4 regions of the Enterobacter sp. MG-EB028 genome follow, and region 3 is predicted to be linked to each of the others. Evidence: predicted binding sites of a transcription regulator. Region 3 holds the regulator's gene; each other region holds the start of a gene.
The links. Region 3 encodes PurR, which represses purine synthesis genes. Its sites were predicted from a motif close to CANGCAAACGTTTGCNTG; they were not measured.
Positions count from the first base shown of each region.

Region 1: purT (formate-dependent phosphoribosylglycinamide formyltransferase) is a predicted target of PurR. The motif match lies at 1,225-1,242, and genes of this name have one in related genera.
Region 2: ACR42C_RS05000 (nucleoside-specific channel-forming protein Tsx) is a predicted target of PurR. The motif match lies at 1,503-1,520, and genes of this name have one in related genera.
Region 4: purL (phosphoribosylformylglycinamidine synthase) is a predicted target of PurR. The motif match lies at 1,712-1,729, and genes of this name have one in related genera.

Region 1 covers NZ_CP195079.1:2,903,155-2,906,066, forward strand. Annotated here, with positions in the region: gene ptrB (oligopeptidase B) at 1-369, opposite strand, end outside; gene ACR42C_RS13810 (tellurite resistance TerB family protein) at 455-1,105, opposite strand; gene purT (formate-dependent phosphoribosylglycinamide formyltransferase) at 1,276-2,454, shown strand; gene kdgA (bifunctional 4-hydroxy-2-oxoglutarate aldolase/2-dehydro-3-deoxy-phosphogluconate aldolase) at 2,497-2,912, opposite strand, start outside.
Region 2 covers NZ_CP195079.1:1,081,920-1,084,831, reverse strand. Annotated here, with positions in the region: gene ribD (bifunctional diaminohydroxyphosphoribosylaminopyrimidine deaminase/5-amino-6-(5-phosphoribosylamino)uracil reductase RibD) at 1-241, opposite strand, end outside; gene nrdR (transcriptional regulator NrdR) at 246-695, opposite strand; gene ACR42C_RS05005 (SadB/YajI family lipoprotein) at 849-1,388, shown strand; gene ACR42C_RS05000 (nucleoside-specific channel-forming protein Tsx) at 1,659-2,537, shown strand; gene ACR42C_RS04995 (helix-turn-helix transcriptional regulator) at 2,658-2,912, opposite strand, start outside.
Region 3 covers NZ_CP195079.1:2,091,598-2,094,509, forward strand. Annotated here, with positions in the region: gene punC (purine nucleoside transporter PunC) at 1-83, opposite strand, end outside; gene punR (DNA-binding transcriptional activator PunR) at 198-1,124, shown strand; gene purR (HTH-type transcriptional repressor PurR) at 1,127-2,152, opposite strand; gene cydH (cytochrome bd-I oxidase subunit CydH) at 2,450-2,539, shown strand; gene ACR42C_RS09980 (MFS transporter) at 2,703-2,912, shown strand, end outside.
Region 4 covers NZ_CP195079.1:3,598,883-3,601,794, reverse strand. Annotated here, with positions in the region: gene mltF (membrane-bound lytic murein transglycosylase MltF) at 1-1,547, opposite strand, end outside; gene tadA (tRNA adenosine(34) deaminase TadA) at 1-109, shown strand, start outside; gene purL (phosphoribosylformylglycinamidine synthase) at 1,815-2,912, shown strand, end outside.

The sequences.
Region 1 (2,912 bases), 810 kb from region 3:
GTGGGCGGCTCGCTGGTTCGCATCCAGCAGAATGTCCCATTCATCCCACTCGGCGCTTAATACCGACTGTCGCTGATAGATGGGATACTCGTTGCCGGGCTCGTAAATATGGCGATAGCGATAGCCGTTTTTGGTCCACGGCGCGGAGATATCGCGCTGGGGAATGCGCTGCACCATTTCGTTCAGCAGCTGGTCCTGAAGCGCCTGCTGGCTGGACATGACCTTGCGACCATAGTCGTTTTCTTCGTGCAGGTAGTCGAGCACCTCTGGCCGGGAACGCGAATCATCCCGGAGCCAGTAGTAATTATCTATACGCGTATCGCCATGCGTGACGATCGCATAAGGAGTACGTCGGGCTTTCGGTGGCATGTCATCATTCTTTTGAGTTTTACACCCTATAAGGTTGGCAAAACCCGCGCATGATGCAAGCGAAACATGACCACCGGGGCGAGAGTTAGCCCTGTAGCGTCTGTTTTTGCTCCCGGATATCTTTTTCTATCCCTTCGCGTACGTCCTGAGGGATTTTCAGCGCATCGCCGAGGGCGTTGAGATAGCTGCGTTCCATAAAGTGATCGATATCGATGGCGGCACAGCTGAGGAAATAAAGTTCCAGCGCTTCTTCCTCATTTTTCACGTTCAGCGCCAGACGCTGCGGATCGAGCGGCTGCTCAATGGCCTGAGCCACCAGCGTTCTGCCCTGCTCTTCAACCCCGGCTTCGCGCAACTGCTGTTCGATAGCCGCTCTCTCTTTATCATCAATGTGCCCGTCGCTTTTGGCGGCAAACACCAGCGCGAGAATAAGCCGCTCCGTGCGCAAATCCAGCGGAGAAGTATGCTCGCCATAGTGAGGTTCATCGCGGTGCGCCGCCCGCACTTTATCCTTGTATTTGTTCCACAGCACGGTGCCAGCGATGGCACCACCACCGGCCAGCAGCGCGCCGGTACCGTACTTCGCCAGCAGCTTACGTGAGGATTTATTGGCAACCAGCAGTCCTGCCAGCCCGCCGAGTGCCCCCGGTACCAGCAGCTTGCTCAGCCCCTGCTCGCCGGAACCTGACGTTTTCTGTCCTAACATGGATTGCAGTTGATTTAACCAGCCTGACATGGATTCCCTCGCTTAACGGTTAACATTTTCCACAGCGTATGCGAGCAGGCGTCAGGAAATGTCCGCTAAGGCTAAAGAAGCGCAAATTTCTCATCTGCCTTTTTGCCCTGCGCAAGACAGACGCAAACGTTTTCGTTTATACTGCGCGCATCTTTTTCAGGGGGAATATTATGACTCGTTTAGGAACCGCGCTGCGGCCTGCGGCGACGCGCGTGATGCTGTTGGGATCGGGTGAACTGGGTAAAGAAGTCGCCATTGAGTGTCAGCGCTTAGGGGTGGAAGTGATTGCCGTAGACCGCTACGCTGACGCGCCCGCCATGCACGTCGCCCATCGTTCTTATGTGATTAACATGCTGGACGGCGATGCCCTGCGTACGCTCATCATGCAGGAGAAACCGGATTACGTCGTGCCGGAAATTGAAGCTATCGCAACCGATACGCTGATCGCGCTTGAGCAGGATGGCCAGCGCGTGGTGCCCTGCGCCAGAGCGGCAAAACTGACCATGAACCGTGAAGGCATTCGCCGCCTGGCGGCGGAGGAGCTGGGGCTGCCGACCTCACGCTACCGTTTTGCGGGCGACAAAACCGCATTCCTGCAGGCCGTCGAGGAGATTGGCTACCCGTGCATCATTAAGCCGGTGATGAGCTCTTCCGGTAAAGGTCAGAGCTTTATTCGCGACAGCAGCGCGCTGGATAGTGCGTGGGATTATGCGCAACAGGGTGGCCGTGCCGGTGCCGGTCGCGTCATTGTCGAAGGCGTGGTGAAGTTTGATTTCGAAATCACTCTGCTCACCGTCAGCGCCGTGGACGGCGTCCATTTCTGCGACCCGATAGGTCACCGTCAGGAAGATGGCGATTACCGCGAATCCTGGCAACCGCAGCAGATGAGCCCCCTGGCGCTGGAGCGTGCCCGGGAGATTGCCCGTAAAACCGTTCTGGCCCTGGGCGGCTACGGCCTGTTCGGCGTGGAACTGTTCGTTTGCGGTGACGAGGTGATTTTCAGCGAAGTCTCCCCTCGCCCGCATGACACCGGGATGGTCACGCTCATTTCGCAGGATCTCTCAGAGTTCGCCCTGCACGTGCGCGCCTTCCTCGACCTGCCGGTTGGCGGCATCCGTCAGTACGGCCCGGCGGCCTCGGCGGTGATCCTGCCACAGTTGACCAGCCAGAATGTGACGTTTGATAACGTCGAAGGTGCGGTTGGCGCAGGCCTGCAGGTCCGTCTGTTCGGCAAGCCGGAGATCGACGGCACGCGTCGTCTGGGCGTGGCGTTAGCCACCGGGGATAAGGTTGACGAGGCCGTAGCAAGAGCAAAAGCGGCGGCAGCGAACGTTAAGATAGCAGGATAGAAAAAACGGGCCGAAAGGCCCGTTTTTCATGCTGCGAATAAGTTACTGCTTCGCGCCTTCAACCGCTTCGCGAGCCAGTTTCGTGATGCGATCCCAGTCGCCCGCTTCCAGCGCATCCGCCGGTACCAGCCATGAGCCACCGATGCACAGCACGCTTTTCAGCGCCAGGTAGTCGCGGTAGTTCGCCGGAGAGATACCCCCAGTCGGGCAGAAACGTACCTGAGAGAAGGGACCCGCAATCGCCTGCAGCGCTTTAGTACCGCCATTAGCTTCTGCCGGGAAGAATTTGAACTCTTTCAGACCGTAGTCCATGCCCAGCATCAGTTCTGAAACGGTGCTGATGCCCGGGATCAAAGGAATCGTGCCTTCTGTCGCGGCCTTCAGCAGCGGCTCGGTCAGGCCCGGGCTGATGGCAAACTGTGCGCCAGCTTCGGTTACTTCCGCCAACTGCTGCGCGT
Region 2 (2,912 bases), 1.0 Mb from region 3:
TACGCCCGTGATGGCTGCAGGGCTCCAGCGTCACATAGGCGGTGGCGCCGCGCGCCTTCTCGCCGGCCATGCGCAGCGCATGAACCTCCGCATGCGGCTCGCCTGCGCGATAGTGAAAACCCTCCCCCACGACCTCGCCATCTTTCACGATAACGCACCCGACGTTCGGGTTGGGATGGGTGGTAAAACGACCGCGCTGCGCCAGCTTCATGGCTCGCGCCATGTACATCTCATCGTGCATGAGCTTAATCCTGTAAGCGGGCGATCTCTTCGCCAAACTCTTTGATGTCTTCGAAGCTGCGGTAGACCGAAGCGAAGCGGATATAGGCGACCTTATCGAGCTTTTTCAGCTGCTCCATCACCAGGTTGCCGATCATTTTGCTCGGCACTTCACGCTCGCCAAGGCCACGCAGGTAAGATTTAATGTGGTTTAGCGCCATTTCGACGTCATCCGCGCTGACGGGCCGTTTTTCGAGGGCCTTCAGCATTCCGCTGCGCAGTTTCTCTTCGTTAAACGGCTCGCGCACGTCGTTACTTTTTACCACGCGCGGCATTACCAGCTCTGCAACCTCAAAGGTCGTGAAACGCTCGTTGCACACCAGACACTGCCGACGACGGCGCACTGAAGACCCTTCGCCCACAAGACGAGAGTCGATGACTTTGGTATCCACAGCGGAGCAGAATGGGCAATGCATACGGTATCCCTGTTATCTGGTTAACTGATTTTCATTTTACCCTGATCTGGCCTGACAACAAAGGAAGAGCTTTTTTGAGACAAAGGATCTATGTCTGGCGACGCGTTGCTGGCTACCATTATGGGGATCCGTTATTTCAAGGAAATAAACGCTATGACAAGACGTTACCTGAGAATTTTACTGGTGGGGAGCCTCTTCACCCTCAGTGCCTGTGCACAGCAAACCGAAGTTCGTCAGATGAAACAAAGCGTGAATACGCTCAACACGGCGATGGACAAACTGAACAAAGAAACGGTGAAGATCACCCAGCAAAACGCGCTGAACGCCAAATCCAGCAGCGGGGTGTACCTGCTGCCGGGGGCAAACACGCCTGCTCTGCTCAACAGCCAGATTGGCACGCTGAAAATGTCGCTGGTGAACGTGGCGGCGAATGCGGATGGTACGCGCGCAACATTGCGTATTCATGGCGAATCTAACGATCCGCTGCCAGCCTTTAGCGGTACCGTCGAATGGGGACAGATCCAGGGCACCACGGAGAATTACCAGGAGGTGAATGTGAAGAATCAGCTGTTCACCGCTCCGGCCAGCGTGTTAGCGCCCAGCGATGTGGATATTCCGCTTCAGTTAAGCGGCCTTACGCCTGAGCAGTTAGGCTTTATCCGCATTCACGATATCCAACCCGCCGCGCAGTAATCCCCTCCTTTTGAGCGGAGTGAAATGTCACTCCGCTAACATTTACATTTCGTATGGATTGGCAACAGAAATGATTGCCGCTACAATCCCGGCCGTTTAAAGTACGCAAACGTGAACGCAATCGATTACGCGTGTGAGAGATATGTGAAACAACACATATTTTTGTGAGCAGGGATTCCTATAATAGGCACCGCAGAAACACGAAATATTTAGAAACGCAATTCGCGCATTTTTCACTCCCGGAAGGGAATTTCAATCAGTGGCATGATTATGAAAAAAACATTACTCGCAGCCGGTGCAGTTCTGGCACTTTCCTCCTCTTTCACTGTTAACGCAGCGGAAAACGAGAAACCACAATACCTCTCCGACTGGTGGCACCAGAGCGTTAACGTGGTAGGCAGCTACCACACCCGTTTCGGACCACAGATCCGCAACGATACCTACCTGGAGTACGAAGCATTCGCCAAGAAAGACTGGTTTGATTTCTATGGCTATATGGATGCACCGGTCTTCTTCGGTGGTAACTCTCAGGCTAAAGGTATCTGGAACCACGGTTCCCCACTGTTCATGGAGATCGAACCGCGCTTCTCCATCGACAAGCTGACCGGCACCAATCTAAGCTTCGGTCCGTTTAAAGAGTGGTACTTCGCGAACAACTATATCTACGACATGGGCCGCAACGAGTCCGGTCGTCAGAGCACCTGGTATATGGGTCTGGGTACCGACATCGACACGGGCCTGCCAATGAGCCTGTCCCTGAACGTATACGCGAAATATCAGTGGCAGAACTACGGTGCTGAAAACCAGAACGAGTGGGATGGCTACCGTTTCAAAGTGAAATACTTTGTTCCAATTACCCAACTCTGGGGCGGTAACCTGAGCTACATCGGCTTCACCAACTTCGACTGGGGTTCAGATCTGGGCGATAAGAGCGGTTACGCAGAGAACGGTATTAAGCAGCGTACCAATGACTCCATCGCCTCCAGTCACATCCTGGCGCTGAACTACGATCACTGGCACTACTCTGTTGTGGCACGTTACTGGCACAACGGCGGCCAGTGGAACGACGACGCTAAACTGGTATGGATGAACGAACACGTTCGTTCTACCGGCTGGGGTGGTTACCTGGTCGTAGGTTACAACTTCTAATCAGTGCGGGACCGTGCGGGCTGATGCCCTCACCCTGCCCCTCTCCCACAGGGAGAGGGAACAAATACTAAAAACGGCAACACACGTTGCCGTTTTGCTTTTACCTCGCCACCCGGCTTTTTACTGCCTCACCTTCCGCAAAAAATCCGCCAAAGACCTGTCCGCACTCTCGCTGAAACGCCTCTCCGTCTGCACAATATTGAGACACCGGTCGAGCCGAAAACAGCGGTAGTCATCGCGCCGTTCACACCACGCTGCCAGCAGCCAGCGCTCCCCCCAGAAGAACAAGCCCAGCGGCTGAACCTCACGTTTTGAGAGCTGCCCGGCTTCATCACGATAATGCAGCGCCAATACGCGCTGGGCGGAAATCGCCTG
Region 3 (2,912 bases):
GCCGGCAGGTACATATCGGTGGCCAAAAAGCCCAGCACGCTTAAGCCGCCGAGCCAGACTAAAAAACCTTTCCTGGGTTGCACTGTTTTATTCTCCTGAGGAGGCAGGTATACGTTGGCGCTGAGTGTAGGGAGTGCAAAGCCGCTTGTGAAACGCTAATATTTGGCGGGTGCATTCAAATTTTTTGCAGGCAGAAAATGTGGTCAGATTATTCTCTTGAAGTGGTCGATGCTGTCGCACGTAACGGCAGCTTTAGCGGGGCGGCGCAGGAGCTGCACCGCGTCCCTTCGGCTATCAGCTATACCGTACGTCAGCTTGAGGAGTGGCTGGCGGTACCGCTGTTTGAACGGCGGCATCGTGATGTGGAATTAACGCCTGCTGGGGCGTGGTTTTTGAAGGAAGGGCGTTCTGTTATCAAAAAAATGCAGATCACCCGCGAGCAGTGCCAGCAGATCGCGAACGGCTGGCGGGGACACCTTTCCATTGCGGTGGATAACATCGTTAAGCCCGAGCGCACCCGGCAGATGATTGTCGATTTCTACCGTCATTTTTCTGACGTCGAACTGCGGGTTTCGCAGGAGGTGTTCAACGGCGTCTGGGATGCGCTGGCGGACGGCAGGGCAGAGATGGCCATTGGGGCCACGCAGGCGATCCCGGTCGGGGGGCGTTACGCCTTTCGTGATATGGGGATGCTGAGCTGGAAATGCGTGGTGGCAAGCGATCATCCGCTGGCGAAGATGGAAGGGCCGCTGAGCGATGATACGCTGCGCGGCTGGCCGTCGCTGGTGCTGGAGGATACCTCCCGCTCGCTGCCCAAGCGTATCACCTGGCTTTTGGACAACCAGCGGCGGGTGGTGGCCCCTGACTGGGAATCGTCGGCGACGTGCCTCAGCGCCGGGCTCTGCGTCGCGATGGTACCCGTTCATTTTGCGCGACCGCGAATCGACACCGGTGAGTGGGTTGAGCTGGCCCTGGAGAATCCGTTCCCGGATGCGGCCTGCTGCCTCACCTGGCAACAAAATGATGTTTCGCCGGCGATGGCCTGGCTTCTGGATTATCTGGGGGACAGCGAAACGCTTAACCGGGAGTGGCTGAGGGAGCCAGCCTGGCTGGCTCCGCAATGAGATTAACGACGGTAGTCGCGGAACGGGCCATCCGCAACGGAACGGCGTTCGATAAGGCGAGGGTGAACTTCAATGGACTGCGACTCTTCACGTTTGTTGACGATCCTGTCCAGCAGCATATTGAAGGCGGTTTCACCCAGCGAATCTTTCGGCTGGTGAATGGTGGTCAACGCTGGCGTGAAGAAGCGCGCGTTGCGCACGTTGTCATACCCGATCACGGAGATGTCCTGCGGGACGCGCAGACCCAGCTCGTCGGCCGCACAGAGGGCGCCCATCGCCATGATGTCCCCCCCGCAGAAGACGGCGGTCGGGCGGTGCGGCTGGGAGACGATCTGCTGCATCGCGCGGTAGCCTGATTCCGGCTCAAAGTCGCCCTGCACGATCCAGTTTTCCGGCACGGTAATCAGCGCTTCTTCCATCGCTTTCATAAAGCCGGCCAGACGGCCCGCGCCGGTGTTGCGCTCCAGCGGACCCGGGATCACGCCAATCTCGCGATGGCCGCGCTCAATCAGATAACGGCCGGCCATATAGCCGCCCTCAAAGGCGTTATCGATAACCGAATCGGTGAAATCCGCGCGCGCTTCGCCCCAGTCCATCACCACCATCGGAATATGGCGATACTCTTCCAGCATCGACAGCACGGATTCCGGGTACTCGGAACACATTACCAGCAGGCCATCCACGCGCTTTTGCGCCATCATCGACAGGTAGGCGCGCTGTTTTTCAATGCTGTTCCATGCGTTGCCGAGAATCAGGGTATAGCCTTTCTGGAAGCAGTTTTTCTCCACCGCTTCAATGATCTCGGCAAAATAGGCCGCTTCACTGCTGGTCGCCAGCAATCCAATGGACTTGGTGTGATTGACCTTGAGGCTGCGCGCAACCGCGCTTGGCGAATAGTGCAGCTCTTTGATTGCTGCCCAGACCGCGTTGCGCGTCTCTTCCGCCACGAAGCGGGTTTTGTTAATTACATGTGATACGGTTGTAGTGGAAACGTTTGCGCGTTTTGCTACGTCTTTAATTGTTGCCATTAAATGTCACTCCAGACCATATCCTAAGCTCCTGAAAAACTTGAAGGTAAACGTTTGCCTTCTCTCACCCTTATCACGCAATTTTGGATTGCGGCACGCCAGGAAAACGACACGGGACGTCAGGAGGGGGTCAATGGCCGGTACGCTAATAAATTTAGCGTGGAATTTTGGCCTATCTTGATGAAAAGGGGAAGAGGTAAAGTGGTTATCAGTATAAATCCAGGAAGATTTTTGACGGAATCTGTGCAAAAATGAGCAAGCTCACTTTTCGTGGGGGGATTAAAAGGAGAAAAATTGATGAGTTCCGATCTGAAGTTTTCGCTGTTCACCACCGTTGTTGTGCTGGCTCTGATTGTCGCGGCCGGTCTGACGGCTGCACTGCACTGATTTACGCGGAGGGAGAGCCTTCTCCCTCCCCATCGCCGCGATTGTTACTTCTCTGGCAAAAATCTTTTGCCATTTTGTTAACTTCTCATTTTTTGTGATTGATGTCATGCTTTCCGCTTCTTTGTTCTGTGTCACCACATGACACGGCATCCGGAGTTGACGCATGAAAATCAATTTTCCCCTGCTGGCCCTGGCGATTGGCGCTTTTGGGATTGGCACCACTGAATTCTCCCCGATGGGGTTACTGCCTGTTATTGCCCGGGGCGTAGACGTCTCGATCCCTGCGGCAGGCATGTTAATCAGCGCCTACGCCATCGGCGTGATGGTGGGGGCGCCGCTGATGACGCTTCTGCTTTCTCACCGGGCGCGCCGC
Region 4 (2,912 bases), 1.5 Mb from region 3:
CGGTGGGGTACTTGCACCAGAGTGTTCGGGGCTATTAAGCGATTTCTTTCGAATGCGCCGTCAGCAGAAAAAGCAACAAAAGGCAGAATTGAAGCTGTCGGATGATTAAGCTCGCCCGGCGCCACAACCGGATAACTTTCCGCCAGCTGTTTTGCCTCTGTTGCCTCTTTCTCTTTCTCCAGCAGATAGCCGACCAGGCTAATCTGATACTTACGAATATTTTCCACGTAGGCGTAGGCTTCATGTCCGCGCGCGTAGCCATACGTCAGCTTGTTATACCATGGCTTCTGGCTCAGCAGCGGCAGGCGCTGTTTGACGTCTGACCAGCTGTCCGGGTTCCCCTTCGTTTTCGCCGTCAGAGCCCGCGCGTCAAGCATGTGCGCATAGCCCATGTTGTAGGCCGCCAGTGCGAACCAGATCCGCTCTTCTTCCGGGACCGTTTCCGGCACTTTAGCCATCATATCCTGCAGGTAGCGCGCCCCGCCGCTGATGCTCTGTTCCGCATCGGTACGATCATTCACGCCCAGGCTCAGCGCGGTATTTTTGGTTAACATCATTAACCCACGCACACCCGTGGGGGAAGTCGCCTGGGTGTCCCAGTGGGACTCCTGGTACGAGATCGCCGCCAGCAGTTTCCAGTCAATTTCCTGGGCGTATTTTTCAAATAACGGCTGAAGGTCCGGCAGGACGCTGTCTACCGCGCGCAGGAAGCTGCGGGTATCAACGTAATCGAAGTCATCCCCGTGGCCGAGGTACTTCTCCTCAAGGCGCGCCAGCGTGCCGTCTTCATTAATGGTGTTATAGAAATCCAGCATGGCCGCAGAGAGGGTCTGATCGTCATCCAGATGGGTAAACCAGGTAACGGGCTGTTCGTCCGTCACGTCCAGCGCCACGGCGATTTCTGGATGCACCCGCTGGAAAAGGCTGATCGCCACCGAATCGGCAATGGTGTAGGGCAGTTTCTGATCTTTGACCTGCTCCAGCAGCGCCGTCGTGCCGAGTTTGGGATCGACCGTCCAGCTCAGATCGGGGTATTTCTTCTCCTTAAGCTCGCGCAGATCGTCAATCACCACATGGCCGGGCGCAATCGCCAGCTGTTGTGCGTTGATCGAGGCAAGCGTACGCGGGCGCAAGCTCCCGACGCGATAGACCAGCTGCTGGGAAACGGAGTAGTAGGTCGGGCCTGGCTGGTAGTTCTTGCTGCGCTCGCTGTTATAGACCAGACCGGCGGCAAGGATATCGGCATCGTCGTTATCGAGGTCGTCAAACAGCTGGTTGATGTTCTGACGAACGGTAATTTTAAGCTTCACGCCCAGATAATCGGCGAACTGCTGCGCCAGCTCATAATCCAGACCAATAATTTTGCCGTTAATGTCGCTGTAAATCAGCGGAGAGTTGAGGGTACTGACGCGCAGTTCCCCCCGCTCCTGAATGGCGGCGATACGGTTTTCGGCTTTGCCGAACCAGGGGATGGAAGGCCAGAGGGCCACTGCCAGCAGCAACGTTACAATGCCGATGAGCAGATAATTAATCTTTAATTTTTTCAATTAGTTAATTCTCTGCGACGCCGGATGCCTCAGTCTGCTGTAGCCATGTTAACAATAAGGTTTGCCATTGAATGAGCGGCATTTTGCGTAAACTTGCGCCACTTGGCAACCAATTAGAGAGACAGGTCACATCTATTGCTAAACATCTTCGCAAATTTTATTTCGACGCAAACGGTTTCGTCGACGCTCAGGATTCTCTATAATGACGCCCGTTTTCCCCCCTTGCGCACACTGTAAGCGCCCCGGCGCTTCGAAGACGAGAGACTTATGATGGAAATTCTGCGTGGTTCGCCTGCACTGTCTGCCTTCCGTATTACCAAACTGCTGGCACGTTTTCAGGCGGCCGACCTTCCGGTAAGCAATATTTACGCTGAGTATGTCCATTTTGCTGACCTGAATGCCCCCCTCAATGCAGAGGAGCGCGTACAGCTGGAACGCCTGCTCAAGTATGGTCCAAATCTGAGCAGCCATACGCCAACCGGCAAACTGATCCTTGCGACGCCGCGTCCGGGTACCATCTCCCCCTGGTCTTCCAAAGCTACCGACATCGCCCACAACTGCGGCCTGAGCCAGATTAACCGTCTGGAGCGCGGCGTGGCGTACTATGTTGAAGCTTCTACCCTGAGCGACGCGCAGTGGCAGGCGGTTGCGGCTGAACTGCACGATCGCATGATGGAGAGCGTGTTTGCCTCTCTCGATGACGCGCAGAAGCTTTTCTCCCACCATCAGCCTGCGCCGGTACAGAGCGTGGATCTGCTGGGGCAGGGCCGTCAGGCGCTGATTGACGCCAACCTGCGTCTCGGCCTGGCGCTGGCAGAAGACGAAATCGACTACCTGCAGGATGCGTTCATTAAGCTCAACCGTAACCCGAACGATATCGAACTCTATATGTTCGCGCAGGCTAACTCTGAGCACTGCCGCCACAAAATTTTCAACGCCGACTGGATTATTGACGGCGAACAGCAGCCGAAGTCGCTGTTCAAAATGATCAAAAACACCATGGAGCAAACCCCTGACCACGTGCTGTCTGCCTACAAAGACAACGCCGCTGTGATGGAAGGTTCCGAGGTGGGCCGCTTCTTCGCCGATCGCGAAGCAGGGCGCTATGACTTCCACCAGGAGCCTGCGCATATCCTGATGAAAGTGGAAACCCACAACCACCCGACCGCAATCTCTCCGTGGCCGGGGGCGGCGACCGGCTCCGGCGGTGAAATCCGTGACGAAGGGGCGACCGGTCGTGGTGCAAAACCCAAAGCGGGTCTGGTCGGTTTCTCCGTATCCAACCTGCGTATCCCGGGCTTTGAACAGCCGTGGGAAGAAGATTTCGGCAAGCCAGAGCGCATTGTCACCGCGCTGGATATCATG